3 regions of the Paraburkholderia sp. EG287B genome follow, and region 3 is predicted to be linked to each of the others. Evidence: riboswitches for the same ligand, from Rfam matches in the RefSeq annotation. Region 3 holds a riboswitch; each other region holds the start of a gene.
What was found. Region 3 has a riboswitch for cobalamin ahead of AB4Y40_RS24220 (porin). Riboswitches for the same ligand answer to the same signal wherever they lie in the genome.
Positions count from the first base shown of each region.

Region 1: it holds a riboswitch for cobalamin, as region 3 does, so the genes downstream of both, cobW (cobalamin biosynthesis protein CobW) here and AB4Y40_RS24220 (porin) in region 3, are expected to answer to the same signal.
Region 2: it holds a riboswitch for cobalamin, as region 3 does, so the genes downstream of both, AB4Y40_RS03710 (CbtB-domain containing protein) here and AB4Y40_RS24220 (porin) in region 3, are expected to answer to the same signal.

Region 1 covers NZ_JBFRCG010000012.1:106,496-116,110, forward strand. The annotation lists gene AB4Y40_RS22655 (FecR domain-containing protein) at 1-965, shown strand, start outside; gene AB4Y40_RS22660 (CHASE2 domain-containing protein) at 977-3,385, shown strand; gene AB4Y40_RS22665 (DUF4136 domain-containing protein) at 3,468-4,094, shown strand; gene AB4Y40_RS22670 (VOC family protein) at 4,194-4,574, shown strand; gene bluB (5,6-dimethylbenzimidazole synthase) at 4,582-5,274, opposite strand; gene AB4Y40_RS22680 (cobyrinate a,c-diamide synthase) at 5,258-6,568, opposite strand; gene cobO (cob(I)yrinic acid a,c-diamide adenosyltransferase) at 6,573-7,175, opposite strand; gene AB4Y40_RS22690 (cobalamin biosynthesis protein) at 7,172-7,666, opposite strand; cobalamin riboswitch at 7,809-8,079, shown strand; gene cobW (cobalamin biosynthesis protein CobW) at 8,293-9,384, shown strand; gene cobN (cobaltochelatase subunit CobN) at 9,412-9,615, shown strand, end outside.
Region 2 covers NZ_JBFRCG010000002.1:208,341-217,955, reverse strand. The annotation lists gene AB4Y40_RS03720 (AbrB/MazE/SpoVT family DNA-binding domain-containing protein) at 1-248, opposite strand, end outside; gene AB4Y40_RS03715 (histidine phosphatase family protein) at 377-1,006, opposite strand; cobalamin riboswitch at 1,051-1,196, shown strand; gene AB4Y40_RS03710 (CbtB-domain containing protein) at 1,236-1,454, shown strand; gene AB4Y40_RS03705 (CbtA family protein) at 1,468-2,220, shown strand; gene AB4Y40_RS03700 (ABC transporter permease) at 2,538-3,227, shown strand; gene AB4Y40_RS03695 (ABC transporter permease) at 3,241-3,954, shown strand; gene AB4Y40_RS03690 (ABC transporter ATP-binding protein) at 3,986-4,774, shown strand; gene AB4Y40_RS03685 (GlxA family transcriptional regulator) at 4,808-5,902, shown strand; gene AB4Y40_RS03680 (aspartate aminotransferase family protein) at 6,132-7,349, shown strand; gene aruF (arginine/ornithine succinyltransferase subunit alpha) at 7,392-8,471, shown strand; gene astA (arginine N-succinyltransferase) at 8,468-9,502, shown strand; gene astD (succinylglutamate-semialdehyde dehydrogenase) at 9,505-9,615, shown strand, end outside.
Region 3 covers NZ_JBFRCG010000013.1:83,271-92,885, forward strand. The annotation lists gene AB4Y40_RS24215 (TonB-dependent receptor) at 1-1,164, opposite strand, end outside; cobalamin riboswitch at 1,269-1,451, opposite strand; cobalamin riboswitch at 1,542-1,676, shown strand; gene AB4Y40_RS24220 (porin) at 1,923-3,017, shown strand; partial or broken gene AB4Y40_RS24225 (autotransporter-associated beta strand repeat-containing protein) at 3,078-3,635, opposite strand; gene AB4Y40_RS24230 (hypothetical protein) at 3,608-3,793, opposite strand; gene AB4Y40_RS24235 (MFS transporter) at 3,953-5,536, opposite strand; partial or broken gene AB4Y40_RS24240 (DUF305 domain-containing protein) at 5,854-6,210, shown strand; gene AB4Y40_RS24245 (YncE family protein) at 6,282-7,757, shown strand; gene AB4Y40_RS24250 (hypothetical protein) at 7,921-8,313, shown strand; gene AB4Y40_RS24255 (CHAD domain-containing protein) at 8,329-9,240, opposite strand; gene AB4Y40_RS24260 (NUDIX hydrolase) at 9,473-9,615, shown strand, end outside.

The DNA of each region.
Region 1 (9,615 bases), on a different contig from region 3:
ATATCGCGCTGCCGCCCGATACCTCGCTCGACCTTGCCACGCTGCGTCAAACGGCGCTCACGGGCGCGACCGACCGCATCGTCGATCTCCATCATGGCGAGGTGAACAGCGAGGTCACGCACGCCACGAAGAAGGACGATCGCTTCCAGATCCGCTCGCCTTCCGTGGTGGCCGGCGTGCGCGGCACGCAGTTTCGCGTGAGCTACAACGGCGACAAGCGCGCGACGGCGGTCGAGGTGCTGGACGGCGCGGTGGGCGTGGACGCCGACTCGCCGACCCGCCGCCGCAGCGGCGCACACGCACGGCCGCCGGCACCGGGCATGCCGCTCACGGCCTCGGAGCAACTCGTCGCCGCGCACCACGGCAACCTCACGCTGGCGGGCCAGCCGGCGGGCGCGCCCGTCACGCTGCTCGACGCGCCCGAGCTGCTGCATCCGTCAAAAGTGCAGGATGACGAAGCAGTCGCCTTCGAAATCGCGCCGTCGGCGGGTGCGAGCGCCTGGCGCGTGCAGATCGGCCGCGACGCGGGGCTGCTCGACATGATTCGCGACCAGCGCAGCGCCGAGCCGCGCGCGTCGTTTGCCAACCTCGAAGACGGCACCTACTTCGTGCGCATCTCCGCCATCGACGCGCGCGGCCTCGAAGGCATGCCGGCGTCGTATGCGTTCGAGCGCCGGCGAGTCGCGCTCGGCACGAGCGCCGGCCCGATCGAAGGCTCGCGCGACTTCGCGTTCCGCTGGTTCATCGACCGCAACGCGCCGAACACGCGCTTTCGCTTCGTGCTCGCCACGACGTCCGATCTGCGCGCGCCGCTCATCGACCGTACCGACATCACGGCGGGCGACGCGGTCGTGCGCGACCTGCCGAAGGGCGTCTACTACTGGACGGTGATCGCCGAGCAGTTCGACAACGGCCACTATTACCAGAAGGCCAGCCCGGTCCAGTCGTTCAGGCTCGATTGGTGACGGAGCCGCGCATGAGCGTGAGGCCGCCCGCGCGCCTTGGCCGCTCCGTCGGGCGACGCTTCCTGTTCGAATGGGCCGGGGTGGGCTGCGCGGGCGTGGTCGTGGTCGTGCTCTGCGTGCTCTGGCGGCTCACGAGCGGCGCCGACCATCTGGTCTATGACCGTCTGCTCTCCGCGCGCGCGCTGCCGGTGTCGCCCGACATCGTGCTCGTGGAGATCGACAATGCGAGCGTCGCCGCGCTCGGACGCTGGCCCTGGCCGCGCGAGCTGCACGCGCGGCTCGTCGATCAGCTCGCGAAAGCGGGCGCGGCGGCCGTCGTCTACGACGTGCTGTTCACCGAATCGTCTCCCGACGACGCGCACTTTGCGCAGGCGCTGCGCGCGCGCCCGTCGTTCCTGCCGATCCTGCTCACGCCCGCCGACGACACCGGCCACCGCGAGGCCGTGCCCCCGGTCGCGCCGCTCGCGCAGGCGGTCGCCGGCATGGGTCATATCAACCTCGAAGTCGATAGCGACGGCATCGTGCGCAGCGTCGCGCTGTTCGAAGGCGACGCGCAGCAGCGCTGGCCACAGCTGATGGTGCCGGTCTGGCGGGCGGTGCGCAGCGGCGCCGTGAAGCTCGCGCACGGTACGCCCGGCGCCGCGCAGCGCGATGAGGTGCTGCATGCGGCGGCACCCGGCAGCGAGTCGCGCTTCCTGATTCCGTTCGGCGCGAATTCGCAGGCCTTCCGCAAGGTCTCGTTCGCCGACGTGCTCGATGGCCGCGTGCCGCCCGAGCAGTTGCGCGGGCGCGTGGCGATCGTCGGCGTCACGGCCTCGGGGCTCTACGACCGCTTCGCCACGCCGCTCTCGGGTACGCTCGGGCCGCTGCCCGGCGTGTACATCCACGCCATCGTGCTCGACACGCTGCTCAACGGCGGCGCCATCCAGCCCGTGCCGCCGGTCATGGTCGTGCTTGCCTCGCTCGCGCCGCTCGTGCTGCTGCTGGCGGGCTTCCTCGTGCTCTCGCCGCTGCGCACGCTGCTGCTGCTCGCGTTCCTGATCGCCGTGTCGCTCGGCGCGAGCGCGGGCATGCTGCACGCGCGCCTCTGGCTCCCGCCCGTGCCGGCGATCGTCGCGCTGCTCATCGTCTATCCGGTGTGGAGCTGGCGCCGCCTCGAGATGACGATGGCGTATCTGCGCAAGGAACTGCGCCAGCTTGCCGACGAACCCTACCTGCTGCCCGAGGCCCCCACGCCGCGCCGCGAATTCGCCGGCGACGCGCTCGCCCAGCAAATGGCGCTCATGGCGCAGGCCGCGCAGCGGCTGCAGGACATGCGCCGCTTCGTGTGGGACAGCCTCGATTCCGTGCCGGAGCCGATTCTCGTGGCCGATCTGCGCGGTGTCGTGCTGATCGCGAATCATGCTTCGCGTGCGTATCTCGAGCGCCTGGCGGTGAGCGCCGCGGAAGGGCGCCGGATGCAGGACGTGTTCGGCGACCTCGCGCTCGTCAAGCCGATCGACCCGGCGCCCGACGCGATGGCGTTTGCGCACGCGCACTGGCCAGCGCCGCTCGACCCGGCGCGCGACGAGTTCGCGGAATTGATGGAGCGTGGCGTGGAAGTGCGCGCGCGCGACGGCAGCGACTACCTGCTGCGCTACGCGTGCTGCACCAACGCGCAGGGGCAGGCGGTGGGCTGGATCGCGGGTCTCGTCGACGTGACCGAGCTGCACGACGCCGAACGCCAGCGCGAGGACGCGCTGCGCCTGCTGTCGCACGACATGCGCTCGCCGCAGGCCTCGATCGTTGCGCTGGTCGAGACGGAGCGCGAACGCGGCACGCTCGGCTCGGAGCCCCTGCGCGGCGTGATGGAGCGCATCGAGCGCTACGCGCGCCGCTCGCTCGAGCTCGCCGACGACTTCGTGCAACTCGCGCGCGCCGAGTCGCAGGTGTATGCGCTCGAGCCCACGAGCCTCGCGGAGCTGGTGATCGATGCGAGCGATGAAGTGTGGCCGCAGGCGCACGCGAAGCGCATCCAGATCGACACCGTGTTCGAAGGCGAGCAGATGGGCTGGATCAACGCCGACCGCTCGCTCATGACGCGCGCGCTCGTGAACGTGCTGAACAACGCAGTGAAGTACAGTCCTGCGGATACGCGCATCGTCTGCACCGTCGCGCTGGACGACCGCGCACCGCCGCGTGTGCTCTGCTCGATTCGCGATCAGGGCTACGGTATTTCGCAGGAAGATCAGGCGAGGCTGTTCCAGCCGTTCCAGCGCTTTCACGCGGAACAGCGGCCCGAGGTGAGCGGCGCGGGGCTCGGCATGGCGTTCGTGAAAACGGTCGTGACGCGCCACGGCGGCGACGTCCAGCTGGAGAGCGAGCCGGGCAAGGGCACCGTCCTGACGATGTCGCTGCCCGCGTTCGACGCGCCGGTTTGAGCCGCGCCGGACCGTTGCGGCGGCGCATGCATAACCCGAATGCCGCTGGCCCCATGCCGGCGGCCACCCGATGGAGTGTTTCGTGAAGACCTTGCTGTCGATCTGTCTCCTGCCGATGCTCGTCGCCCTCGCCGGATGCGCGGGCATGACGACCGACGTCGCGGCCACGGGTGCGCTGCCCGCTGCGGCGGCGACCAGCCAGCCCGCGCTCTACCGTTTTGCGCCAACCCCCGCCCAGGCCGATGCGGGCGAGATCCTGCCGTACCAGGCGTTGCTGAGCGACGGTCTCGCGCAGCGCGGCTTCAAGGCAGGCGCACCCGAGGCGGCGCGCTATCTCGTCTCGGTGGCGTGGGACACGCATCCCGCCGAGGTGAAAGTCGTGAATAGCAATTGCGGCGCCGGCTGCGCGCCGGCCGAGGGGCCGTCGTTGCCGTGGTTCGGGCGGCCCTACGTGCATACGCTGACGCTGCGTTTCTTCGCGTTGCCCGAAGGCGGCGAGGTCTACAAGGTGAGCGCCGTGAAGCGCGACCGCAACGCCGACGCACGCGAGGCCGTGCCGTATCTCGTGGCGGGCGCACTGGCGCGGCTGCCGTACGCGGGCGCGCCGCAATGGCGCGTCAAGCTGAAGGCTCCGGCCAGCGCCGGCACGGCGGAGCAGGCGCCGGGCATGCCGGAAGTGCTCTCCGTCTCACCCGTCAATCCGCAGTAGTTCAGGGCAACTTTTCCCAGGCCGCGCCGAACGCGGAGGCGCTATGCTGGCTCCAGAATCTGGCGCAACGGTTGCGCGCAGACATCACGGGAGTCGCTCATGTTCGATCACATTGGATTGCGCGTGCAGGATCTCGCACGAAGCGTGCGTTTTTACGAGGCGCTGCTCGCGCCGTCAGGCGTCGTGGTGTGCATGCGCGACGACTCCTACGCGGGGCTCGGCCAGCCCGGCGAGCCCAAACTCTGGCTGCACGCCATATCCGCCGCCACCGCGCTGGCGCCGCGCGGCGTGCACGTGGCATTCGCGGCGGCGAACCGCGCGGCGGTCGTTGGTTTCTATGAAGCGGGCCTGCGCGCAGGCGCGAAAGACAATGGCGAGCCCGGCGTGCGTGCCGATTACAGCCCCGACTATTACGCAGCATTCCTGATCGATCCCGACGGCAACAACGTCGAGGCCGTCTGCTACGCGCGCGAGGCGTGAGCGGGCGTCAGGCGCCGGGCGTTGCGTCCGGCGCCGCTTCGGCCACGCTGGCCGGCTCGTCATGCGGCCAGCGGTTTTCGAACACGCATTCGCCAAGCGGCTTGCGTTCGGCCCATTTCTCCATTTCTAGCATCGGCTGCGGGTAGAACGCGTCGACCTGACCCACGCACAGTATCGCCACCGGCTTGGCGCCGGGGGGCATGGCGAGCAGGGCGCGTACCTCGTCGACGTCGAAGATCGACACCCAGCCCATGCCGAGGCCTTCGGCGCGCGCCGCGAGCCACATGTTCTGGATCGCGCACGCCACCGAAGCGAGGTCCATCTCGGGCAGCGTGCGGCGGCCGAAGACGTGGGCTTCGCGGCGATCCATCAGCGCGACCACGAGCACCTCGGCGCAATCGCGCATGCCCTCCACCTTGAGCTTCATGAACTCGTCGCGCCGTTTGCCCAGCGCATCGGCGGTCGCGATGCGTTCGCGCTCGACCGTCGCATGCAGCTGTTCGCGCAACGCATGGTCCGTGATGCGCATGATGCGCCACGGCTGCATGAAGCCCACGCTCGGCGCGTGATGCGCGGCGTCGAGCAGACGCGCGAGCGTCGCGGGGTCGATCGGGCCCGGTGCGAAGTGCCGCATGTCGCGGCGCTCGTAAATCGCGCGGTAGACCGCCGCGCGTTCGGCTTCGTCAAAGGGCTGTGCCATGGAAGAGTGCGGCCGCGAAAGCCGGGTTGGAGGGCCAGTAAGCGTGCATATAGGTGGCCGCGATCGAGCCGTGCCGATACAGCGCCTCGCCGGGCGCGCCAGTTTGAGCGTGGCGTGCCGTGAGCGCGGGTGCGAGTGATGTGGAAACACGCGAATAGTGAAACGTATGGCCGCGTAGCTCGCCATGCGCGCCGTCGAGCTGCTGCATTCCGAGCGCAGCGAAGCGCGTTTGCATGACCGCCTCGCCCGGAAGCATGCCGAGCATCGGCGTGCGCGTGCCTTCCACGTCGGTCAACGCGTCGAGCAGATAGAGCATGCCGCCGCATTCGGCGACGAGCGGTTTGCCTGCGGATACATGCGCGCGCAACGAATTCGCGCTCCGCGTGTTGTGCGCGAGCGTCGAAGCATGTAGCTCGGGATAGCCGCCCGGCAGAAAGACCGCATCGGCGCCGGCGGGCGCAGGCTCGTTCGCGAGCGGCGAGAAGTAACTCACGCTCGCACCCAGCGATTCGAGCAACGCCATGTTCGCCGGATAGAGAAACGAGAACGCGGCGTCGCGCGCAATGGCGATATGACGGCCTTCGAGCCGCCGCGTCATCGCTTCGTCGTGCGAAGGATCGGCGAACGCCACTGCCGGCGGCAATTCGGCGAGCGCGGTTTGCGCGAGCGCGTCGGCGGCGCGTTCGATGCGCGCGTCGAGGTCGTCGATCTCCGCGGCCTGATGCAGGCCGAGATGACGATCGGGCAGCGCCATCGTCGCTTCGCTCGCGACATGCCCGAGCCAGCGCACGTCGGCGGGCAACGCCTCCTGCAGCATCTGGGCGTGGCGCGGCGAGCCCACTCGGTTCGCCAGCACGCCATGAAACGGCACCTCCGGCCGAAAGCGCGCGAGGCCGAACGCGATCGCGCCGAAGGTCTGCGCCATCGACTTCGCGCTGACGATGGCGGCCACCGGCACGCCAAACTCAGTCGCGAGATCGGCGCTGCTCGGCGTGCCGTCGAACAGGCCCATGACGCCTTCGATGAGGATCAGGTCGGCTTCGCGCGCGGCCTGCGCGAGCAGGGCGCGGCACGCTTCTTTACCCACCATCCACAGGTCGAGCGAGAGCACGGGCGCGCCGCTCGCGCGTGCGAGGATCATCGGGTCGAGAAAATCCGGCCCGGTCTTGAAGACGCGCACGCGCCGGCCCGCGCGCCGGTGCAGCCGTGCGAGGCCGGCCGTGAACGTGGTCTTGCCCTGGCCCGAAGCGGGCGCGCTGATGAAGAGCGCGGGGCAGGCAACCGTTGCGCTCATGCGCTCAAAACTCCACGCCCTTTTGCGCTTTCACGCCTTGCTCGCGATACGGATGCTTCACGAGGCGCATTTCCGTGACGAGGTCGGCGGCTTCGATCAGGGCGTCGGGTGCATGGCGGCCCGTCACGACCACGTGCACGTGCGGCGCACGCGACGCGATCACGCCGAGCACTTCGTCGAGCGGCAGGTACTCGTATTTGAGCACCGTGTTGAGTTCGTCGAGGATCACCATGGCGTACTCGCCGCTCTCGATCATGCGCTTCGCTTCGTCCCAGCCCTTGCGCGCGGTGGCGATGTCGCCGTCGCGATTCTGCGTGTTCCAGGTGTAGCCGTCGCCCATCGTCACGAAATCGCAGTGCGCAACGCTGCCGAGAAAATCGCGTTCGGCCGTGTGCAGCGCGCCCTTGATGAACTGCACGACACCGAGCTTCATGCCGTGGCCGAGCATGCGCACCGCCATGCCGAATGCGGCCGTGCTCTTGCCCTTGCCATTGCCGGTGTTGACGATCAACAGGCCCTTTTCGTGCGTCGCGGCGGCCTGCTTCTTCTCGTGGCCTTCGCGGCGGCGTTGCGTCATGCGTTGGTGCGATTCGGGATCGGTTTTCATCGTCGGGAGTGGGTTGGTGGCGGCGCTTTCGCGTCCGCGTTTTCGTGATCTTGCAGAATGCCTGCGATTGCGACCGTCACGCCGTCGAGCGCCAGCTTGCCGCGCACGAGCGGAGCGCCGCCCGCCGCGAGACGCGCGCAGGGCTCGCACACGCCGTCCACACCGAACTGCGCCTGCGCGGCGGCGGAGGGCGGCGCCAGTGTCGGCGTCGCGGCGAGCTGCTCCCGCGTGTACGTCTGCAGCGGCAGCGCGTGTGCCGCGCAAAACGCTTGCAAGGCGGGTTCGCCGGCTTTGGCGTCGAGCGTCGCCACGGCCGTTACGCCGTCGAGCGGCCACGCGCCGAGCGCGGCGCGCACTGCGGCTTCGACCTGCGCGAGCGTCACGCCGCGCCGGCAGCCGATGCCGAGCGCAAGCGGCGGCACGCGCTGCGCGGGCTCCGGCGTGGCTTCGAATGAGGCTGCGCGCGAGGCGCGATGTTCGGCAGGATTCACGGCGAGAGCGTCGATCGAAGGCGTGACCGCAGAGGCAAAACGAGCAAAAGCGTCGCGTTCCAGCAGGCGCCGGATGCGCGCTACGATAGCACACGCTTTTGCGGCTTCCCACGCCTTCCTTGACGCGCAGGCCCCCCGCGCCTACACTCGCACGCACTCTGGTGCTCGCGCGCGCGATTCATAATGCACGCGCAGTTAAACGGGAATCAGGGAGCCATCCCGCCTCGGGCATGGCCAACCTGAACTGCACCCGCAACGGTACAACGAGCGCGGCGTTCGCACGAATGCCGCAAACCGCTTCCATGCTTTACGCAGTCCACGCCACTGTGCAAGCCGGCCGCAAGGCCGCTCGCGCGGGAAGGCGAAGCGGTGTTTCGTCAGTCCGGATACCGGCCAGATACGTGGGATTCGCGCTGCGGGGATGCGGTGCCGGGTCCGTGATTTTCATGCGTCAGCCGGGCGAGGCCCGGGTGCGTTTCTGGTCGTTCGTCCCCTGCAGGTTGTTGCATCGTTGCGCGTGACAGCGTCTCCATGGATACGCGCGTGTGCGCAACACGGCACCCGCACGAACGGCAGGCGCGACGCACCATGCCCCTCGATACGGCCTGGCGCCGAAGGAGCACTTCATGCAAATGCGCAAGATTCCGGTCACGATCGTGACGGGCTTTCTCGGCAGCGGTAAAACCACGCTGCTGCGTCACATTCTTCAGCACGCGGGCGGCCTGCGCGTCGCGGTCATCGTCAACGAATTCGGCGAACTCGGCATCGACGGCGAAATCCTGCGTGGCTGCGGCATCGGCTGCGACGAAGACGGCAACGAAACCGAAGGCCAGCTCTACGAACTCGCAAACGGCTGCCTTTGCTGCACCGTGCAGGAAGAGTTCTTTCCCGTGATGGAGAAACTGCTCGAACGCCGCGGCGATGTCGATCACGTGCTGATCGAAACCTCGGGTCTCGCGCTGCCCAAGCCGCTCGTGCAGGCGTTCAACTGGCCGTCGATCCGCAACGCGTTCACCGTCGATGCGGTCGTGACCATGGTGGACGGCCCCGCCGCCGCGAGCGGCCAGTTCGCCGAAAATCCGCAGGCCGTGGACGCGCAGCGCCGCGCCGACCCGAACCTCGATCACGAGTCGCCGCTGCACGAGCTGTTCGAAGACCAGCTTTCGGCGGCCGACCTCGTCATTCTCAACAAGACCGATCTGCTGGACGTTGCGGACCAGGACGCGCTCATCGCCGAACTGCGCGAAGAACTGCCGCCGCAGGTGAAGATCGTGCGCGCGCAGCACGGCAAGCTCGATCTGCATACGCTGCTCGGGCTCGAGGCGGCCTCCGAGGAGAGCATTCATCTGCGGCACGACCATCACGGTTCCGCCGACGATCCCGATCATCACCATGACGAGTTCGATTCGGTCGTGGTGTCAGGCGCTGCCGCTTCGCGCGAAAGCGTGATCGAGGCGCTGCAACAACTCGTCGATGCGCACACGATCTATCGCGTGAAGGGCTTTGCCGCGTTGCCGGGCGCGCCCATGCGCCTCGTGATTCAAGGCGTGGGCCGTCGCTTCGACAGCTATTTCGACCGCCGCTGGAACGCGCAGGAAAGCGCGGCACAGCCGCTCGCGAGCCGTTTCGTGCTGATCGGCGAAGACCTCGATGGCGCGACGCTGCAAGCGGCCTTCGATACCGCATTGGCGAACCTGCAGACCGCGGCCGCGAAGTGATCGCGCCGAGCTAGACGAGGCTGTTCCATGCATTTGCTGCGCACCACGCCGGGCGGTTTCGTCGACGACACGCAAGGCGTTATCCGGATCGACCAGCAGCCCGCCGAGATCGTCGTGCTCAGTTCGGCGGACACCACGCTCGCGCTGCTGGCGAGCGTGGTGCCGCGTCTGCCCGCCGGTTTTCCGGGCGTGCGGCTCGCGAACGTCACGTATCTGCGCCAGCCCGCGTCG
Region 2 (9,615 bases), on a different contig from region 3:
TCGCGCAACTGCTGCAAATAGCGCTCGCGCGAGAAGCGCCGGATCGCCGTATGCGGGCGAACCGTGAGCGACCCATCTTCGACTTCCACCTCGACTTCCTGTCCCTCTGCCAACGCCAGCTTGCTGGCAAGGCTGGCCGGAATGCGCACCGCAAGGCTGTTTCCCCAACGCTTCAGGGTTTGTATCGCCATTTCGTCCTCGTACTGAATCAGCCGCCTGGCCAATAACGTGTTGAGCTTGATGTCCATACCTGATCGCGGTGTATCTACGTGGTTGATACAGTCCCGATGCTAGGCCTCGGATAGGTGTGTGTCAACGCGTTGATACGTGTAGTTTCGCGGCGCATGGACGCAGATCAAGGAATGCCGTCCCTGTCTCAGTCCATCGCTGCGAGCCATACCCAGCCGTGCTCCGAGCGGCGCAGCGCCGTCACGGCAAGCGGCGCGATTTCGATCGAGCGAAAACCCGACGACGGCGCGCCCAGCGCGTGAAGAATCGCCGCCCGGATCACGCTCGAGTGCGTGAAGGCGATCAGGGTGTGTCCCGATTCGGGCAGCGCATCGAGCCAGGCGCCGACGCGCGCGCGGACATCGTCGAACGAGTCGCCGCCGTCTGGCGGCCTGAAGCCTGGATCGCGCGTCCATGCCGCAAGGGCTTCGGGCGCTTCCCGCGCGAGATCCGTCAGGCGCCGGCCTTGCCACGCGCCGAAGGCGGCTTCGGCGAGCGCGTCAGCTGGCGTTGCCCCCGCGAAGCCTGCCGCGCGTGCGCTCGCGCGCGCGATCGCTGCGGGACTCGTGAGCGCGCACGGCGCCTCGCCATGGCGATGACCGCCGGCCAGCCGCACGTGCCAGCGCTCGCGCCAGGCGGCGAGCGCCTCGAGTGCGCGCGCGTCGAGCGCTGCTTCGGCGTCACCGCCCGCTACAGGCACGTCAGGCTCGTGCGGGAACGTGCCCGAGCGCAGCGCGGCATTGGCCGCATGGCTCACCAGCCAGACTGTCGTCGACATGCTTCTCCTTTTGCTTCGCCACTCTGTGGCTGACATTCGAGCCGCGGCCAGCCGCCGCAGCGCGTAGAATACAGGCTCCACGACACGCGGAAGCCGGTGCAAGTCCGGCGCGGTCGCGCCACTGTAACTGGTTGCCGTCGAAAACATCGAAGCAACGGAAGTCAGACCTGCGCGTCGTGAACCACTCTTTCAACGACTAGCGGGGCGCGTAACCCCAGGAGAAGTCAGCATGTCCGAAACCACATTCCCCTTGCAGCACGCACCGGCCGCGCCGGCGCCCATTCCGCTGCGGGAGATCCTGCCCTGGGCGATCTTCGGCGGCCTCATGCTGCTGCTGGCCCTGTACTTCGTGGGCGCCGAGCAGGGCGCCACCGCGATCTTCCCGGGCATGTACGTCCACGAGTTCGTTCACGACGGCCGCCATCTGCTCGGCTTCCCCTGCCACTGACCGGGAGCTGAACATGGTTGGCAAGTTGCTGGTACGCGGCATGCTCGCAGGCATCGCCGCGGGACTCCTCACGTTCGGCTTCGCGAAGATCGCGGGCGAGCCCCAGGTCGATCAGGCGATTTCCTTCGAGGAGAAAGCGGACGCCGCGAAGGGCGAAGCGCCCGAGCCCGAAATCGTCAGCCGCGAGACCCAGGCGAGCTTCGGTCTCTTCACGGGCGTGATGGTCTATGGCGCGTCGATCGGCGGGCTCTTTGCGCTCGTCTTCGCGTATGCGAATGGCCGCGCGGGGCGTCTTTCGCCGCGCGCGCTCTCGGCCTGGCTCGCGCTCGCGGCGTTCGTCGCGATCTACATGGTGCCGAACATCAAGTATCCGTCGAATCCGCCCTCGGTCGGCGACCCGGAGACGATCGGCTATCGAACCGGGCTCTTCTTCCTGATGATCGCGATCTCGATCGCCGTGTCGGTGTTATCGCTCAAGGTGCGCGCCGCGTTCGTGCCGCGTCTGGGCGTCTGGAACGCTTCGATCGTGGCGCTCGTGCTGTTCGTCGTCGTGATCGGCGCGGTCCAGCTCGCGCTGCCGACGATCAACGAGGTGCCCGCCGCGTTCCCGGCCGTGCTGCTGTGGAAGTTCCGCACGGTGTCGATCGGCATGCAGCTCATTCTCTGGACCACGATCGGCCTGCTGTTCGGCGCGCTCGCCGAACAGCTGCTCGGCGCGAACGCCCGTGCGGGCAGCGCACGCGGCACGCAAACGCGCGCCGCGTAAGCTCCGCCGGGTCGCGGCGCGCACGCCGCGCGCCTATCGAAAAAGCGACCCCAAACTTGCGTAAATGCCCCGCGCGCCTCGCGTGCCGGGGCATTTTTTTCCGCCTTTCAAAAGCATCGCGCCCGCGGCTGTGCGGGCCTGATCCGCACGCGCCGACGCGTCGCGCGGCAATGCTGCACTGCAATATCCGCGCCGCGCTAGTTTGAGCAATCCATTTTGCACTGAGACGATCCGCGCCAGTTCATCGGTTTCGGCGGCGCCCACGTGCCGCGCGAGGCCGCCCGAAACGACAAAACAACTTTGTTCCGGAGACGCGCGTGATCCTTTACGGCTTTGGCCCGGTGCTGCTCGCCGGCACGATCCAGACCATCGAACTTTCGCTCCTCTCGCTCGGCGTGGCTGTCCTGCTCGGCCTGGCGGGCGCGGCGGCCAAGCTCTCGTTCAACCGGCCGCTCGCGGCCGTGGCGACCGCCTACACGACGCTGATCCGCTCGGTGCCCGACCTCGTGCTGATGCTGCTGCTCTTCTACAGCATCCAGATCGGCGTGAACGAGGCCACCGACGCGCTCGGCATGGCGCAGATCGATATCGATCCGTTCGTGGCCGGCGTCGTCACGCTCGGCTTCATTTATGGCGCGTACTTCACCGAAACCTTTCGCGGCGCGTTTCTCGCGGTGCCGCGCGGCCAGCTCGAAGCGGGCCACGCCTACGGCATGAGCGGGGCGCGCGTGTTCGCCCGCATCCTCTTTCCGCAGATGATGCGGTTCGCGCTGCCCGGCATCGGCAACAACTGGCAGGTGCTCGTCAAGGCGACGGCGCTCGTCTCGATCATCGGTCTCGCCGATGTCGTGAAGGCCGCCCAGGACGCGGGCCGCAGCACCTTCAACCTGTTCTTCTTCCTCGTGATCGCGGCGCTCATCTATCTCGCGATCACCACGCTCTCGAACTTCGCGCTCGTCTGGCTCGAACGCCGCTATTCGGTGGGCGTGCGTCACGCGCAACTGTGAGGAAAAGGCCGTCATGAACGAAATCATCCAGCAATTCGGCCGCGCGTTCCTTTACTGGGACGGCGAGCATGTCTCGGGCCTCGCGATGACGCTGTGGCTGCTCGTGATCTCCGTCGCCTTCGGCTTCGTGTGCGCGGTGCCGCTCGCCGTGGCGCGCGTCTCGAGCCGCCGCTGGCTCTCGCTGCCGGTGCGTTTCTACACCTACGTGTTTCGCGGCACGCCGCTCTACGTGCAGTTGCTGCTCATCTACACGGGCGTGTACAGTCTCGCGTTCATCCGTTCGGAGCCGCTGCTCGACGCGTTCTTCCGCAGCGGCCTGAACTGCGCGGTGCTCGCGTTCGCGCTCAACACCTGTGCGTACACGACGGAGATTTTCGCGGGCGCGATCCGCGCGACCTCGCACGGCGAAGTGGAAGCGGCGCGCGCCTACGGCATGAGCCCGTTCACGATGTACTGGCGCGTGATCCTGCCTTCGGCGCTGCGCCGCGCACTGCCGCTGTACAGTAACGAAGTGATCCTGATGCTGCACGCGACCACGGTGGCCTTCACCGCGACGGTGCCCGACATTCTCAAGGTCGCGCGCGACGCCAACTCGGCCACCTACCGCTCGTTCGAGTCGTTCGGCCTCGCGGCGCTGATCTACTGTGCGGTATCGTTCGTGCTGGTGGCCGCGTTCCGCCGCGCCGAAAAACGCTGGCTCGGCCATCTCGCCGTGCGCACCCGCTGATTCACTGGAACACCGGAAACTGGAGACCATCTTGGCTCAGACGCAATCCTCAGATAGCAAGCTCGTCGCGCGCGACATCCACAAGCGCTACGGCGACAACGAGGTGCTCAAGGGCGTCTCGCTCGACGCGAAGAAGGGCGACGTGATCAGCATCATCGGCGCGAGCGGTTCGGGCAAGAGCACCTTCCTGCGCTGCATCAATTTCCTCGAGAAGCCGAACGCCGGCGAGATCGTCGTGGACGGCGAGGCCGTGCGCACCAAGGCGGGCCGCAACGGCGACCTGGATGTGGCCGACCACAAGCAGTTGCAGCGCATCCGCACCAAGCTCGCGATGGTGTTCCAGCACTTCAATCTCTGGTCGCACATGAACGTGCTCGAGAACGTGATGGAAGCGCCTATCCACGTGCTCGGCGTGCCGCGCAAGGAAGCCGAGGACCGCGCGCGGCAGTATCTGGAGAAAGTGGGCCTCGCGCCCCGCGTGGAGAAGCAATATCCGTCGCATCTTTCGGGCGGCCAGCAGCAGCGCGTGGCGATTGCGCGCGCGCTCGCGATGCATCCCGACGTGATGCTGTTCGACGAACCGACTTCGGCGCTCGACCCCGAACTCGTGGGCGAAGTGCTCAAGGTGATGCAAAAGCTGGCCGAAGAGGGCCGCACGATGATCGTCGTCACCCACGAAATGGGCTTTGCGCGCAACGTCTCGAATCATGTGATGTTCCTGCACCAGGGGCGCACGGAGGAAGAGGGCTCGCCCGCCGATGTGCTCGGCGCGCCGAAGAGCGATCGCTTGCGTCAGTTCCTCTCCGGCAGTCTCAAGTAAGCGGCGCGTTCAGTCTCGCGCCGCGTCTTGCCGATGGTCCGTTCCGCCGCTCTTCCTTCCGCTTCAGTTCCGGCCGCCGCGCCCGGGGGCCAGGTGCCGCTCGCGCGCGCCAGCCGCACGACCCAGGTGGCGATCGTCGCGCTGCCGCCCGTTTCGATGTCGGGCGTGGGCCCGATCGTCGACGCGCTCAATCTCGCCAACGAGATCGACGGCCGCGCGCTGTACCGCTGGCAGATGTGCTCGTGGAACGGCCGCCCCGTGCCGCTCGCGGGTGGCGCGCAGTGGCCCGCCGACTGCGCGTTCGGCGACGCCGTTTCAGCCGACTGGCTGATCGTCGTGACCGAGCGCTACCAGCAGTTCGCCGACTACCGGCTCTTTCTCGCGAGCCTCGCGCGTGTGGGGCAGCGCACGCCACTCGTCACGGGCATTCACCACGGCATCTGGTGGCTCGCGATGGCGGGGCAGTTGCAGGGCTACCGCGTGGCCGCAAACTGGGAAACCTTCCAGCAGTTCGCCGAGCAGTTCGAGCGCACCATCGTCACGCAGCACATCTATGAAATCGACCGCGACCGCGCGACCTGCTCGGGCGGCCAGGCCACACTCGACTTCATGCTCGCGATGATCGGCCGCGACCATGGCCCGGAACTCGCCGAGCGCATTGCCGACGCGCTGGGCGCCAGCACGCTGCGCAGCGGCGACGAGCGCCAGCGCATTCCATTCGTGACCGCGCCCGGCGAGCGGCACCCGCGCCTGAACGACGCGCTCAAGCTGATGGAGGCGAATATCGAGGACCCGCTCACGACCGACGAGATCGCGAATCTCGTGGGCGTGTCGCGGCGGCAGCTCGAGCGGCTGTTTCGCCAGTACCTCGGCGCGATGCCGTCGAAGTATTACCTGGGCCTGCGCCTTGCCAAGGCGCGCTCGCAATTGCAGCGCACCAGCAAGTCGGTGGTGCAGATCAGTCTCGCGTGCGGGTTTTCGTCGGCGGCGCATTTTTCGAATGCGTACCGCGAGCGCTTCGGCGTGACGCCGCGCGAGGACCGCCGCAACTGGATCGAGCGCCAGCACGGCGGGGCCGCCGCCGAACCGCGCGCGGGCGCGCTCGTCGAGCCGCCGGAAGTGCAGTGAAGCTGGCCGCGGCGCAGCAAGCGCCCGGACCTTGCAGGTTCCGTACGAAAAAACGCGTCGCGCCTGCGCAAGACGTTTGCGCGCAGCTTGCCTACACTGCACAGGTGTCGACGGGCTTGGCGCTGGAGCGCTTAGTCCCGTCCCATGCAACGCCACCTGAGCGAAAGGGCACGGCCCCAACGCACACCGACCCCGAATTCGACACGCACTGAGTAAAAGAGGAATCGCCATGAACGACCAGACTGTGAGCCGCAAGACCTTCGACGAAGTGATGGTGCCGTGTTTCTCGCCCGCGCCGTTCGTGCCGGATCGCGGTGTCGGCTCGCGCGTGTGGGACACCGAGGGCCGCGATTACATCGACTTCGCCTGCGGCATCGCCGTGACGTCGTTGGGCCATGCGCATCCGGAGCTGCTGCGCGTGCTGCAGGAGCAGGGCAGCAAGCTCTGGCACATCGGCAACGGCTACACCAACGAGCCGGTGCTGCGCCTCGCGCGCCAGCTCGAAGCGCTCACGTTCGCCGATCGCGCGTTCTTCGCGAACTCGGGTGCGGAGGCCAATGAGGCGGCGCTCAAGCTTGCGCGCCGCGTGGCGTTCGATCGGCACGGCGCCGACAAGTTCGAGATCGTCTCGTTCACGCAGTCGTTCCACGGCCGCACCTTCTTCACCGTGAGCGTGGGCGGCCAGCCCAAGTATTCGGAGGGCTTTGGCCCCGTGCCGGGCGGCATCACGCATCTGCCGTACAACGACATCGAAGCGGCGAAGCGCGCCATCGGCGCGCAGACCTGCGCCGTGATCGTCGAGCCGGTGCAGGGCGAGGGCGGGGTTATTCCCGCCGATCCCGCGTTCCTGCGCGCGCTGCGCGAAGCGTGCGACGCGCACGGCGCGCTGCTGATTTTCGACGAAGTGCAAACGGGCGTGGGCCGCACGGGCCACTTCTACGCCTACGAAGATACGGGCGTCACGCCCGACATCCTCACGACCGCCAAGGCGCTCGGCAACGGCTTCCCGATCGGCGCGATGCTCACGACCGAAGCGATTGCCGCGCACTTCAAGGTGGGCGTGCATGGCACGACCTATGGCGGCAATCCGCTGGGCGCCGCTCTGGCGGGCAAGGTGGTCGAGCTCGTGAGCGATCCGGCGCTGCTGGCTGGCGTGCGTGCGCGCGGCGAAGCGATTCGCGGCAAGCTCGCGAAGCTCAACGAGCGCTTCGACATGTTCAAGGAAGTGCGCGGCAAGGGGCTGTTGATCGGCGCCGAACTGAACGCGCGCTTTGCGGGCCGCGCCAAGGACTTCAACGGGGCGGCCGCGAATCGCGGCGTGATGATGCTGATTGCCGGGCCGGATGTGCTGCGCTTCGCGCCCTCGCTCATCATTCCCGAAGCGGACCTCGACGAAGGCTTTGCGCGCTTCGAGCAGGCCTGCGCAGACGTGATCGGCGCACGCTAAATCGCAACCCAGCCGCAACCCAGCGCACACACAGGATCGACGATGCTATTCGTTCGCCCCGCCAGGCTTTCCGATCTCGACGCGATCGCCCACATGGCGCGCACCGCGCAGCCGGTGCTGCATTCGCTGCCGCACGACCGCGCGGCGCTGGAAGCGCGCATCGCGCTTTCCGAAGATTCGTTTCGCGCGGACGTGGACTTCCCCGGTGAGGAGTTCTATCTGTTCGTGCTCGAAGATTCCGCCACGGGGCGGCTCGTCGGCACCTCGAGCATCGTGGCGGCGGCCGGCTACGCCGAGCCGTTCTACGCGTTTCGCAACGACGCGCTGATTCACGCGTCGCGCGAGCTGCACGTGAACCGCAAGATTCACGCGCTGACGATGTCGCACGAACTCACGGGCAAGAGCCGCCTCGCAGGCTTCTACATCGAGCCGTCGCTGCGCGGCGACGCGGCCGCGCATCTCATGTCGCGCGCACGCATGATGTACGTCGCGATGAACCGCCGGCGCTTCACGCCTGAAGTGTTCACGCTGCTGCTCGGCGTGACCGACGACAAGGGCGTGTCGCCGTTCTGGGAGGCCGTCGGGCGCAAATTCTTCGGGCGCGACTTCAAGGACATCGAACTGGCGTCGGGCGGACGCAGCCGTACCTTCATCGCCGAGGTGATGCCGGCTTATCCGCTCTACGTGCCGCTGCTGCCGGAGCCCGCGCAGCGCGTGCTCGGCGAGCCCGATCCGAGCGCCTTGCTCGCTTACGAAATTCATCTGGAAGAGGGCTTCGAGCCCGACCGCTACGTCGATATTTTCGATGCGGGTCCGGTGCTCACCGCGCAGGTCGATCGCACGGCTTCCGTCGCTGGAAGCGAGACGCGCACGGTGCGTGAAGTTGCGCTCGCAACGAATCGAGAGGGCGCGGCGTATCTGGTCGCGAGCCAGCATGCGGGCGAGTTCCGCTGCGTGCTCGCGACGCTGCCCGAAAGCGAGAAGGGCGCCGGCATCATCGCGCCGCTCGACGCGAGCGCGCGCGCCGCGCTCGGCGTGCAGGACGGCGAGCCGGTGCGCTGTGCGCCGCTGTATCGCGCCACCCCGCAAACAGAGGACGCTTATATGGGAGACGCACAATGATCGTGGTACGCGTCGTGCAAACGGGCGACGTGGACGCGCTCGTCGCGCTCGCCCAGGAAACGGGCCCCGGCCTCACCACCTTCAAGCCCGACCGCGAGGCGCTCAAGGCGCGCATCGAGCGCGCGCGGCGCACGCTCGCAGGCGAGGCCGCGCCACGCGAAGCGGGCTACTTCTTCGTGATGGAAGACACGGCCACGGGCGACGTGGCGGGCGTTTGCGGCATCGAAACGGCCGTGGGCCTGGAGCAGCCGTTCTACAACTACCGCGTGAGCACCGTGGTGCACGCAAGCCAGGAGCTCGGCATCTGGACGCGCATGCGCGCGCTCAATATCTCGCACGATCTCACGGGCTACGCCGAAGTGTGCTCGCTCTTTCTTTCGCCGCGCTATCGTACGGGCGGGGTGGGCAGCCTGCTGTCGCGCTCGCGCTTCATGTTCATCGCGCAGTTTCGTGAGCGCTTTCCCGAGCGCCTGTGCGCGGAATTGCGCGGCCATTTCGACGCGCAAGGCACGTCGCCGTTCTGGCGCGCGGTCGGCTCGCACTTCTATCAAATCGATTTCAACGCTGCCGACTACCTCAGCTCGCACGGGCGCAAGTCGTTCCTCGCGGAGCTGATGCCGCGTTACCCGGTGTACGTCGAACTGCTGCCCGAGGAAGCGCAGGCTTGCGTGGGCCTCACGCATGCAGACACGATTCCCGCACGCCGCATGCTCGAAGCCGAGGGGCTGCGCTACGAGAATCACGTCGATATCTTCGACGCGGGCCCGGTGCTCGAATGCCATATCGGCGATTTGCGCACGGTGCGCGACAGCGTGGTCGTGCCGGTCGAGATCGGCGAGGCGCATGCCGAAGAGGGCGTGCGCTCCCTCGTATCCAATACGTCGCTCGGCGATTTTCGCGTGGGTTTCGCGCCGGGCGTCGTGCACGACGGCGTGTTCACGCTGAGCGCCACGGAAGCGGCGGCGCTGAACGTCGCGGCGGGCGAGCCGGTGCGCGTGCTCGGCCCGGCAGCAAAGCAAAAACAGGGATGACCATGAACGAGCTTTACATCGATGGGCAATGGTGCGCGGCCTCGGGCCCCGCGTTCGCTTCGCGCAACCCCGGCACGGGCGAGACCGTGTGGAGCGGCAACGCCGCGAGCGCC
Region 3 (9,615 bases):
CACGGCCGAATCGTTGCGCGCCGGCAGGCCGCCCGGCACATCCACCGGCAGGAACGCCATCTCGCGCGTGTAGTCGTAGGCGAGCTTGGTCTCGCCGTCGAGCGGCATGCCGAAGAGCGTGTGGCCTCTTTCCTGATGCGTGATCGACGTGGAGGTGGAAAAGCGCGTCGAGTCGATCTCGTCGGTCGGGATCGTCGGGTCGTTCGAATAGAGGAACTGACGGTCCGTCGCGTAGCCCACCGACTGGTCGAACTGCGTGGTCGGCGTGATGTCGAGGTGGAACGCGAGGCCGGTCGTGAGCTGGTTGTCGCGCTGGCGGTCGTTGCCCCCCGCGTTGTCGAACGAGAGATCGGAGCGGTGGTAGAGCGCGAAGGTCGAGATCGACCAGTTGTCGTGCGCGTAGCCAAGGCGCGCGTCCAGGTTCTGCGCGTGGTACGGGTTGCGGCCGTCTTCGTGGCCGTAGGCCCAGGGCTGGGTCGCGTCGATGCCCGCCGTGTTGTAGTCGTGCAGGCCCAGCGAGTAGGTGAGGCCGCTCAGTGCGGAAAGCGGCCCGGTCGAGCCGATCGTGCCCGAGGTGCGCACCTGCGTGTCGAAGGTCTTGTTCGAGCCGCCGCCGAACGAGACGGTGGTCTGGTTCGGCTGGTTCGACGCATGACGCGTGAAGAGCTGCACGACGCCGCCCACGGCATCCGCGCCGAACGAGGAGGCTGCGGGGCCCGAGATCACTTCGACGCGGTCGAACGAGGCGGTCGCCAGATCGGCCCATTCGGCCGTGCCCGTGGTGACGGAGCCTATGCGTATGCCGTCGATGAACACGGCCACCTGGTCGGCCGACGACCCGCGGATGCTCACCCCCGTGTACGACCCCGGCCCGCCGGTCTGCGAGACGGTGACGCCGGGCAGCGTGGCGAGCGCCTGCGCGATGCTGGGGTCGGCGGGGGAGACGCGGTCGAGGTCCTCGCGCGTGAGCACCTGGGTGCTCGCGTAGCGCTGGTCGAACGATTGCGGCAGATGCTGCGCGTCGCCCACGACGAGGATATTGGGCAGCGTGGTGCCGTCGCCGGCTTGCTGCTGTGTCTGGGTCGGCGATGCGTCGGCGGCATGCGCGGTTTGCCACGCACAGGCGAGCGCGGCGGAAGTCAATACGAATTGGCGAAACTTCATGATGCGGTGGCTGGAAACAGCTCCTGAAAAACGGGCTGTCCGTGCAACGGGCGATCGCCGCGTGGGCGGTGCTTTTGCGCATTGGGGATCCCCGCCCGCTGCGGCTGCTGGACTCGGCTGATGGCAGGTCTCCTGGCTCGCGGGTCGACGTCCGTTGCCGGCCTTCCCGGTTTCCCAGTGGCACGCTCTGGCATGGACTCGCCGCTAACAGTTGCGGGGGCAGCCGCAGTCTTGCACTGCGTTCCCTTTTGATCCCGTCGCCGGGAACCATCAGCGCGCAAGGGTAATGGCCGCGCATTCGCCGCGTCAACCTTTGACGTGTGTCGTGTGGCGAAAACACCCGGTTTGGCCGCTCCCGCAACTTACGCTATCCTTGCAGCTGTTTTTCGCGCGTAGGCGCTGCACGAGCGAAACGCAGCAGGGAAGCCGGTGAGAATCCGGCGCGGTCGCGCCACTGTGACTGGCTGTCAATCGAGCCAGAAGTCAGACCTCGCTACGTTTATTTCACGACTCATTCCCGGGCGCGTAACCCAAGGAGCCGTCAATGCACACCCTCCCACCTTGGAAAAGCGGGCCAATCCGGCCACCACCACCGGCCCTGATGCGGCGTAGACCGCTCACGGGCCACCAGGCGTTCGCTGTTCAAAAGCACGCTGGATATTGACGGATTAACGACGACGTCGGGGCACCTCGCCGCACCAAGCGAGGGCTGACGGCGCTCGTCCATGCATTCTTTACAAGCACAAACAAGAAGACTCATGAACAAGCACATTCTGGCCGCCCTCGGCGGGGCGGCGTTGGCATTCACAGGCGCTGGCGCCTCGGCGCAGCAGGTCACGTTGTACGGTGAGATCGACGCTAGCGTCGACTATGTCAGCGACGTTGCGGGCCGCAGCCAGTATCGCGCAGGCTCGGGCCTGATCGACGGCAGTTTTTGGGGCCTGCAGGGCAGCGAGGATCTCGGCGGCGGCAACGCCGCGATCTTTCGCCTCGAGCGCGGTTTCTCGGTCACCTCCGGCGAAGCCTTCAACGACCATCCGTTCTACGTTGGTCTGCAATCCGAACGATTTGGCACGATCACGCTGGGCCGCCAGTACGACACGATGCACGACTACTTCGCCCCGTTCACGCTGACGGGCGGCGCGGGCGGCACGGCATTCGGCCATCCGTTCGACAACGACAACGCCAACAATTCCTGGCTCGCCTCGAATGCGGTGAAGTTCGCGAGCGCCACATACGGCGGTTTCAGCGCCGGCGCGATGTACGCGTTTTCGAACGCGGCGGGGCGCTTCGCGCAAAACCGCGCCTACGGCTTCGGCGCGCATTACGAGGGCGGCCCGTTCAGCGCCGGCGTGGCTTGGATGCACATCGACGGACGCGGTGCCTCTTCGGTGGGTGCGTACGACACGTCGGTGCTGCCGGGTGCGGGCCTCGTGCCGACCGAGGTCGCGGTGCAGCGCGAAGACACCATTGGCGCGGGCATGAGCTACGCGCTCGGCGACGTGACGCTCGGCGCGGCCTGGTCACGTTCCATTCATACGAGTGTGAGCGAGGCCGATGGCGGCGTGCCGCTGCCGTCGATCGCCTTCAGCAACTACGAAGTGAATGCGCTGTGGCAGGTGACGCCCGCGTTCTCGCTGGCGGGCATGTATGCCTATACGGGCGCGACCTCCGCACATTGGCATCAAGGTGCGCTGCAGGCCGACTATCAGCTGTCGAAACGCACGGACGTGTATACGGAGGCGGTCTATCAGCGCGCGTCGTCCGGTGCGTTTGCGATGATCAACACCTGCGACCCGTCGGCCGGCCGCAACCAGGTGCTCGTGGCGGCGGGCATCCGGCATCGCTTCTGATTCACACGCAAAACGGCCCCGAACCATCGCGATTCGGGGCCGCTTTGCTGAGTGACTACATCACGAAGCCGAGAGCTTCACCGAAACGCCGGTCGAAGAATAAACGGGCGTGGCCTTGAAACCATCCACCGTGACCGTTGCGAATTTCACCGATGCGCCGCTGCCGTCGATCACGTCGATCGAGTCGCCCGCTTTCGGCGTATAGCCGTTCACGAACTTCACATGCAGCGTGCCGCCCGCCACCGTGAGCTGGACGCCCACGCGCAGGCGTCCGCCGCCGTTGCCGTCGATGTCGAGTTCGAGCGTCGTGCCGTTGAGCTGCGTGTACTTGCCCGCCACCGTCAACGGTGCGCTCGTCGCCACGGCCACGCCGCCGCCGGACCCAACGTACACGTCGCCGTTGCCGAAGGCCGTGGTCGACGCCGCCGCGAGCACGCCGCCGCTCACCTGCGAGCCGCCCGTGTAGCTGTTGTTCCCCGCGAGCGTGAGTGTGCCGCTGCCCTGCAGCGTGAGCTTGCCCGAGCCGGCGATGTCGTTGCGCCAGGTGTCGGCGGCGTTGAAGCCACCCTGGGTCGCGTCCATGGCCACGATCACGTTGCCGCTGAACGCGCCATAACCGGTGCGTTGTCCACGGAGCCGAGGTCGGCAGGCGGCGCGGGAATGGCGGCAGTGGTGGCGGGATCGCTATTGCCGCCTCCGCAGGCGGTCAGCGCGGCAACGCTGGTGAGCACTGCCAGGTAGACCGGCAGTGCAATTCGATGGCGTGAAGCGGGCATGCTGAGGGCTCCGTCGTCGTGATTGATGCTGTGTGATTATTTGTGACTGACGGCGGCGAATTATGCTTACCGTCGATTACTCCCTAATTACTAATTTATTACGCAGATGTTAAACGGTAGTGGAAATGAAGTACCGGTGAAATATTTTGCGTCGTTCATTTACGGCTGCGCCTCGAGATAACCGACCTGCACGGGCGGCACGAACCACGCGAGACACAGGCCGGCCAGCGCAGCCACGGCGGCGACGATGAGGCCCATGTGGATCGAGTCCACGAGCGCGCTGCGCGCCGAATTCATCATCGCATCGCCGGCATGGCCGGCGCTCACGAGACGGCTGATCAGCGCGGCCTGGTCGGCGCGGTCCACGAGCAGTTCGGGACTCGCAAACGACTTGAACCACTGCGTCGCCTGATACGAGTCGAGCGAGCGATTCACGCCCATGGTGTAAACATGTCCGAGCAGTGCGCCGGTCATCGCCGTGCCCAGCATGCCGCCGAACGTGCGCAGCGATTGCAGCATCGCCGTGGCGGCGCCGAGATGGTCGCGCGAGACGATCTGCTGCGAGCAGACCGTGAGGCTCGTGCCCACGAGGCCCAGCCCCAGGCCGCTCGCGCCCATGCACGCCATCCACACGAGATGCGGCTCGTTGCCTCGCAGCACGACCACCGCGAGGCTCGCGAAAGCGGACAACGCGAAGCCGACGTAGAGGATCGCGTTGGCGCGCCGGATGCGCGTGACCACGCGATTGTTCACGAAACTGCCGACCGTCGTGCCGAGCAGCAGCGGCGTGATCAGCATGCCCGAGGCGCGCGGCGACATCGCATAGCCGCCCTGGAACAGCAGCGGCACATAGAACACGAGCGAGAACAACGCAAACCCGCCCAGCACCGACATCGCGAAGAGCGGACCGAGCTTGCGGTCGAGCAGCATGTCCACGGGGATGATCGGATAGCCCATGCGTTTTTCCCAGAAGAAAAGCGTCAGCGAACACACCAGCACGATCACCGCGAGCACGATCGTCGAAGTCGTCCAGCCCTGCCTCGGCAAAAGCTCGATGGCGAGCTGCAGCGCGCCGAACGTGACGGCGACGACGCACGCGCCGAGCCAGTCGAGACGCAGCCGCGCGCCTTCGCGGGCATGGTGCAGATGCGGCAGGAAAGCATTCACGAAGAAGAGCGCTACCACGCCCACCGGCACGTTGACGAAGAAGACGAGGCGCCAGCTGCCGTGCTGTGTCAGCATGCCCCCGAGCGTTGGCCCGACCACGTTCGCCAGGCCAAACGCTGAGGAGACGAACACCAGCCAGCGCAGGCGCAGCCGCGGATCGGGGAACAGGTCGGCGACGGTCGCGAATACCGTCCCCATCATGATGCCGCCGCCGATGCCCTGCAGGCCGCGCGCGAGCACGAGAAACAGCATGTTGGTCGCGATCCCGCAGAGTACCGAGGCGAGGGTGAAGAGGAGGATCGCTGCGAGCATGAAGGGTTTACGGCCGAACAGATCGCCCAGACGCCCGAAGATCGGAATCGTGATGACCGACGCAAGCATGTAGGCCGTCGCGACCCATGCATAAAGCTCGAAGCCCTTGAGCTCCGCGACGATGCGGGGCAATGCGGTGCCGACGATGGTCTGGTCGAGCGCGATCAGCATCGAAACCGACGCGACGCCGAGCATCGCCAATACCGACTCGCGAAACGGCAACAGCTGCCGCGCTTGATCGTGAAGCCCAATGCTCGTGGCCATGTAGCGCTCCTCACCGCGGCGACGCGGCTAATCTGCTATGCGGTGCCCGGCAAAAGATCAATCGGTCGGGCCCGCGCGTGCGACCTTCATGCGCTGTGCAATGATGGTACGCCCGCTTACGCGAATGTCACGGGGCGAACGCGCTATCAAGGAAGTTATTCCACCCGGCCCGCGCGAGGCTCGTGAGTCGGGAAGCGTTTGCCAACGTTTCGCGGTTCGTCGATCCGCACTTCAATTTCGCCAGGCATGGAGTAAATCGGCGAGTCCGTTGTTTGCCTTCTCGTCGAACGGGATTCGACCGATACGGAGGGGACGTCATGAACGCTGCAATTCGACTCGTTTTGCGGGCAACGGTGAGCGGTGCGGCCGTGCTTTCCCTGGCCGGTCTATGCGCCGCGTCGTCGGGTGACGCGGGATCGTCTCGCGATAGTGAAGAAGGCTCGTTTCTCTCTGAAAACGACGCCGCCATGACGAAGATGATGGCGGGGATGGCGGCCAGGCCCACGGGCGACATCGACCGCGATTTCGTCGCAACAATGATTCCCCATCACCAGGGTGCCATCGATATGGCCATGGCGGAACTGCGGCATGGACACAACGAACAGTTACGCCGGATCGCCCAGGCGATCGTGGTCGAGCAACAGCAGGAGATCGTTGCCATGCGCCTCGCGGTGCATGACGCGAACCCGGCGCCGGCGCCGATGTCGCACTGACCCACTCGCATCAAAACGCAGGAGACAACGTCATGAAAACCAACGCCATGCTTGGCGCGGCCCTGACCGCCGTCGCGCTTGCCGCCGCCACGCTCGCCGAGGCGGGGCAGGTCCCCGGTTCGCTCGCGGCCGCCGATATTCCGGTGAGCCATCGGGACCGCGTTTATTCGTCTGATCAGTTTTCGAACACCGTGTCGATCATCGACCCCGCGGCCAATCGTCTGGTCGGTGTCATCCGCCTCGGTGAACCGACTCCGGCCAACTTCAGCCCGCTCTATCACGGTCAGTTGCTCGTGCACGGGATGGGCTTTTCTCCCGATCACCGCATGCTGGCCATTGTCTCCATCGGCTCGAACTCGGTGAGCTTCATCGATACGCAAACCAATGCGGTCAAGCACGTGACCTATGTGGGCCGCTCCCCGCACGAGGCCTTCTTCACACCCGACGGCAAGGAGGTGTGGGTGACCGTGCGCGGTGAGAATTACGTCGATGTGCTCGACGGCAAGACCTTCGAAGAGAAGACGCGCATTGTCGTGCCAGCCGGGCCGGGCATGCAGATCTTCTCGCCCGATGGAAAGTACGGGTATATCTGCTCGTCGTTCAACCCGGAAACCGATGTCGTTTCGGTAGCCGATCACAAGGTCGTGGCCCGCGTCACACAGGCGAGCCCGTTCTGCCCGAACATCGCGGCGACGCCGGATGGCCGGCAGGTCTGGTTCACGTTGAAGGATGTGGGCAAGACGCAGGTGTTCGACGCCCGCCCGCCGTTTGCGCTGCTGAAAACGCTCGATACGGGGCCGATCACCAATCATGTGAACATCGTGCAGAACGCCCACGGCATGTTTGCGTACGTGACGGTGGGCGGCCTGAACCAGATCAAGGTGTTCCGTACCGACGACTTCTCGCAGGTGGCGACCATTGCGGTTGGCAGCCTGCCGCACGGCATCTGGCCGTCGGGCGACGGCACGCGTGTCTACGTGGGCCTCGAAAACGGCGATGCGCTGACGGCAATCGACACGCTGACCAACCAGGTCGTCGCCACGGTGCCGGTCGGCCAGGCGCCGCAAGCCGTGGCGTACGTGCCGGACGCCGTGCCGGAAGGCGACGGTACGGCCAACACGCAGCCGCTCGGCGCGGCGGGCGAGGCCACGCACGTCATGCTGGTTCCGGTGGGTGACGCCGCGGCCGATCGTGGCGCTGCGCCCACTTCGGTGGCGTTGTTCGATCAGGGATTGCTGCAGGTGCTGCAGGCTGCGGTGACGGGATTGCAGGCGGGCCAGCCGTATTTCCTCGGACTTTCGGACCACGCCGACGGCAGTGGCCGCATCGACGTCCTCGCGAGCTTCAAGGCCAACCCGGCCGGCTCCGCGATCGTCAACACGCTGGGGCAGATTCGACAGGTCGTCGTGCCCGGCACGCCGGGCGTGTCCGATCACCGACGATATCTCGTGATCGCGCCGAGCGTGGGCGGCGCGCCCGGACCGGCAGTGCAGGTGCAGGCCTTGTGAAGATCCCAGGAATCGTCTTCTTCATTTCGAATTCCTTAGTAAGGACTTACGGCTCGCGGGCGACACTGTTTGTTTGCCCACGTACGGAAGCGCCCCACGCTTGACGCCTGCTTCTGCGGGACGCTAACTGACGGTGATCGGTACCCGAAAGCGAGGTGACGCAATGAGCGCTTCCCGCAATCTGGCTAACAGCCAGCTTACCGTCCTGCTCCTGATCCTTCTGGTGCATGGCACGGCCAATGCCGCCGGCGATCGCGCGGCGCCCACCGCCTCACCTGGTTTCGAACCGAGCGAGCTTTCGACGGACTGCGTCGACCGGGAATATCGCGGGAAAAATGCCAGACTGGGACTCGACTACATCGACCTGATCAACAACTGCGGCGCATCGGTCATCATCACGTGGCAGTCGTTCAACAACGGCGCGCCGCAAACGGAAGGCGGGGGAATGGGGCAATCGGAATGCATACCGCCCGGCGGTTCCATCACCACCGCGTCGCGCGAGCGGCTCGGCACGGCGAGTGAGAACCTGCCCGTTAGCGTCGTGACCTGCCAGTGATGGCAGCTTGCTGGTTCAGTCGGTAATGGCTCTCACCCTTCGCGAGGCCACGTCGATTCGCTGGTACTTCATGGCTTCCAGCCACTGCAATGACTTCTCGACGATGTCGGCAGGCACCTCGTCGAATGTCGTGTTGCGGATCAGGGTCTCGCTCGCGGCAATGTCGTTGAACTCCCCTAGCGTCTTTTGCACGGACGTCAGCTCCTTGATGGTGCGCTCGTGCCCGCCTTTGATCACGGGTTGAAAAAACTCGAGCAGATAGCGCAGCTTTTTACCGGCCTTGCGCACGTCATGAAGACTCTCCTCGTGGCCGGCCTCGCTTCGCGCGGCGCGTCTGCTGCGCTTTCGAAGCGTGCGCTGCGCCATGCGGACTCGCCGCCTGGCAAACGCGCGGATCGGCAGATCATCGCAACTCGACTGCAGCGTGGTTTGCGCGCGCAGCACGGCGTCGTTCAGAAATGCCTCGACGGCGTCGCTCTTGATCATGGCCTGGCTATGCGCCACCGCTTGCGCGCGCTTCTCGCGCGCGGCGCTCACGAGCAGTTCGATGAAGGCGTCTGACTTCTGTGCGGTTTTGAGGAGATCGCCTGCGATGTCCCAGTCGCGCGTTCCGCCCGCCACGGCGGCCAGGCGCTTGAATTCTTCGCTGGCGTGCGCGGTGGCTTCCTCGCCGAGCCAGGGCGAGTACGCCCAATACAAGGCACGAAGTTTTCTGAAGGCCACCCGAAGCTGATGAAACGCTTCGGGGTCGACTTCTGTTGCGAGGGATTTCGTTCTTTGCACCACCTCGACGACCACTGGCATGGCCAATGACGAGAAGGTGCTGGCGATGGAGGTCTTGCTGGTGAGTGACGCGGCGGAGCGGCGCCGATCGATTCTGAGGCGAGTGCGCGGCCGTGGCAGCGGCCAGTCACCGTCCATATCCATTTCAACCTCGAGTCTCACAAAAACAGGTTGGCCCAAACCATACCATATGGCCGGTTGGCAATCTAATCTTCGTGACGATTTGATGAAGTGTGCAAATTCTGACAAGTTGACAGCCTTTGCGTCACCGGCAGGTTGAACTTCTGATTTTCTGTATTACGATGCTTACCTACGTCAGGCGTTGCTTTGCGGATGCAGCGAGAAGCGCCCCCCGGGAACGAAGTGGGAGTTCGAGTTGAAGAAACGGGCCACCGTGATCTGCCGTAGAGGTAAGCGAATACTCCTGGTAGCACGCAGTCAGTCGAAGTGGGCACTACCGGGTGGCATATTGAAGCGCGGTGAGCATCTTACGGAAACCGCGCTTCGGGAACTCAAGGA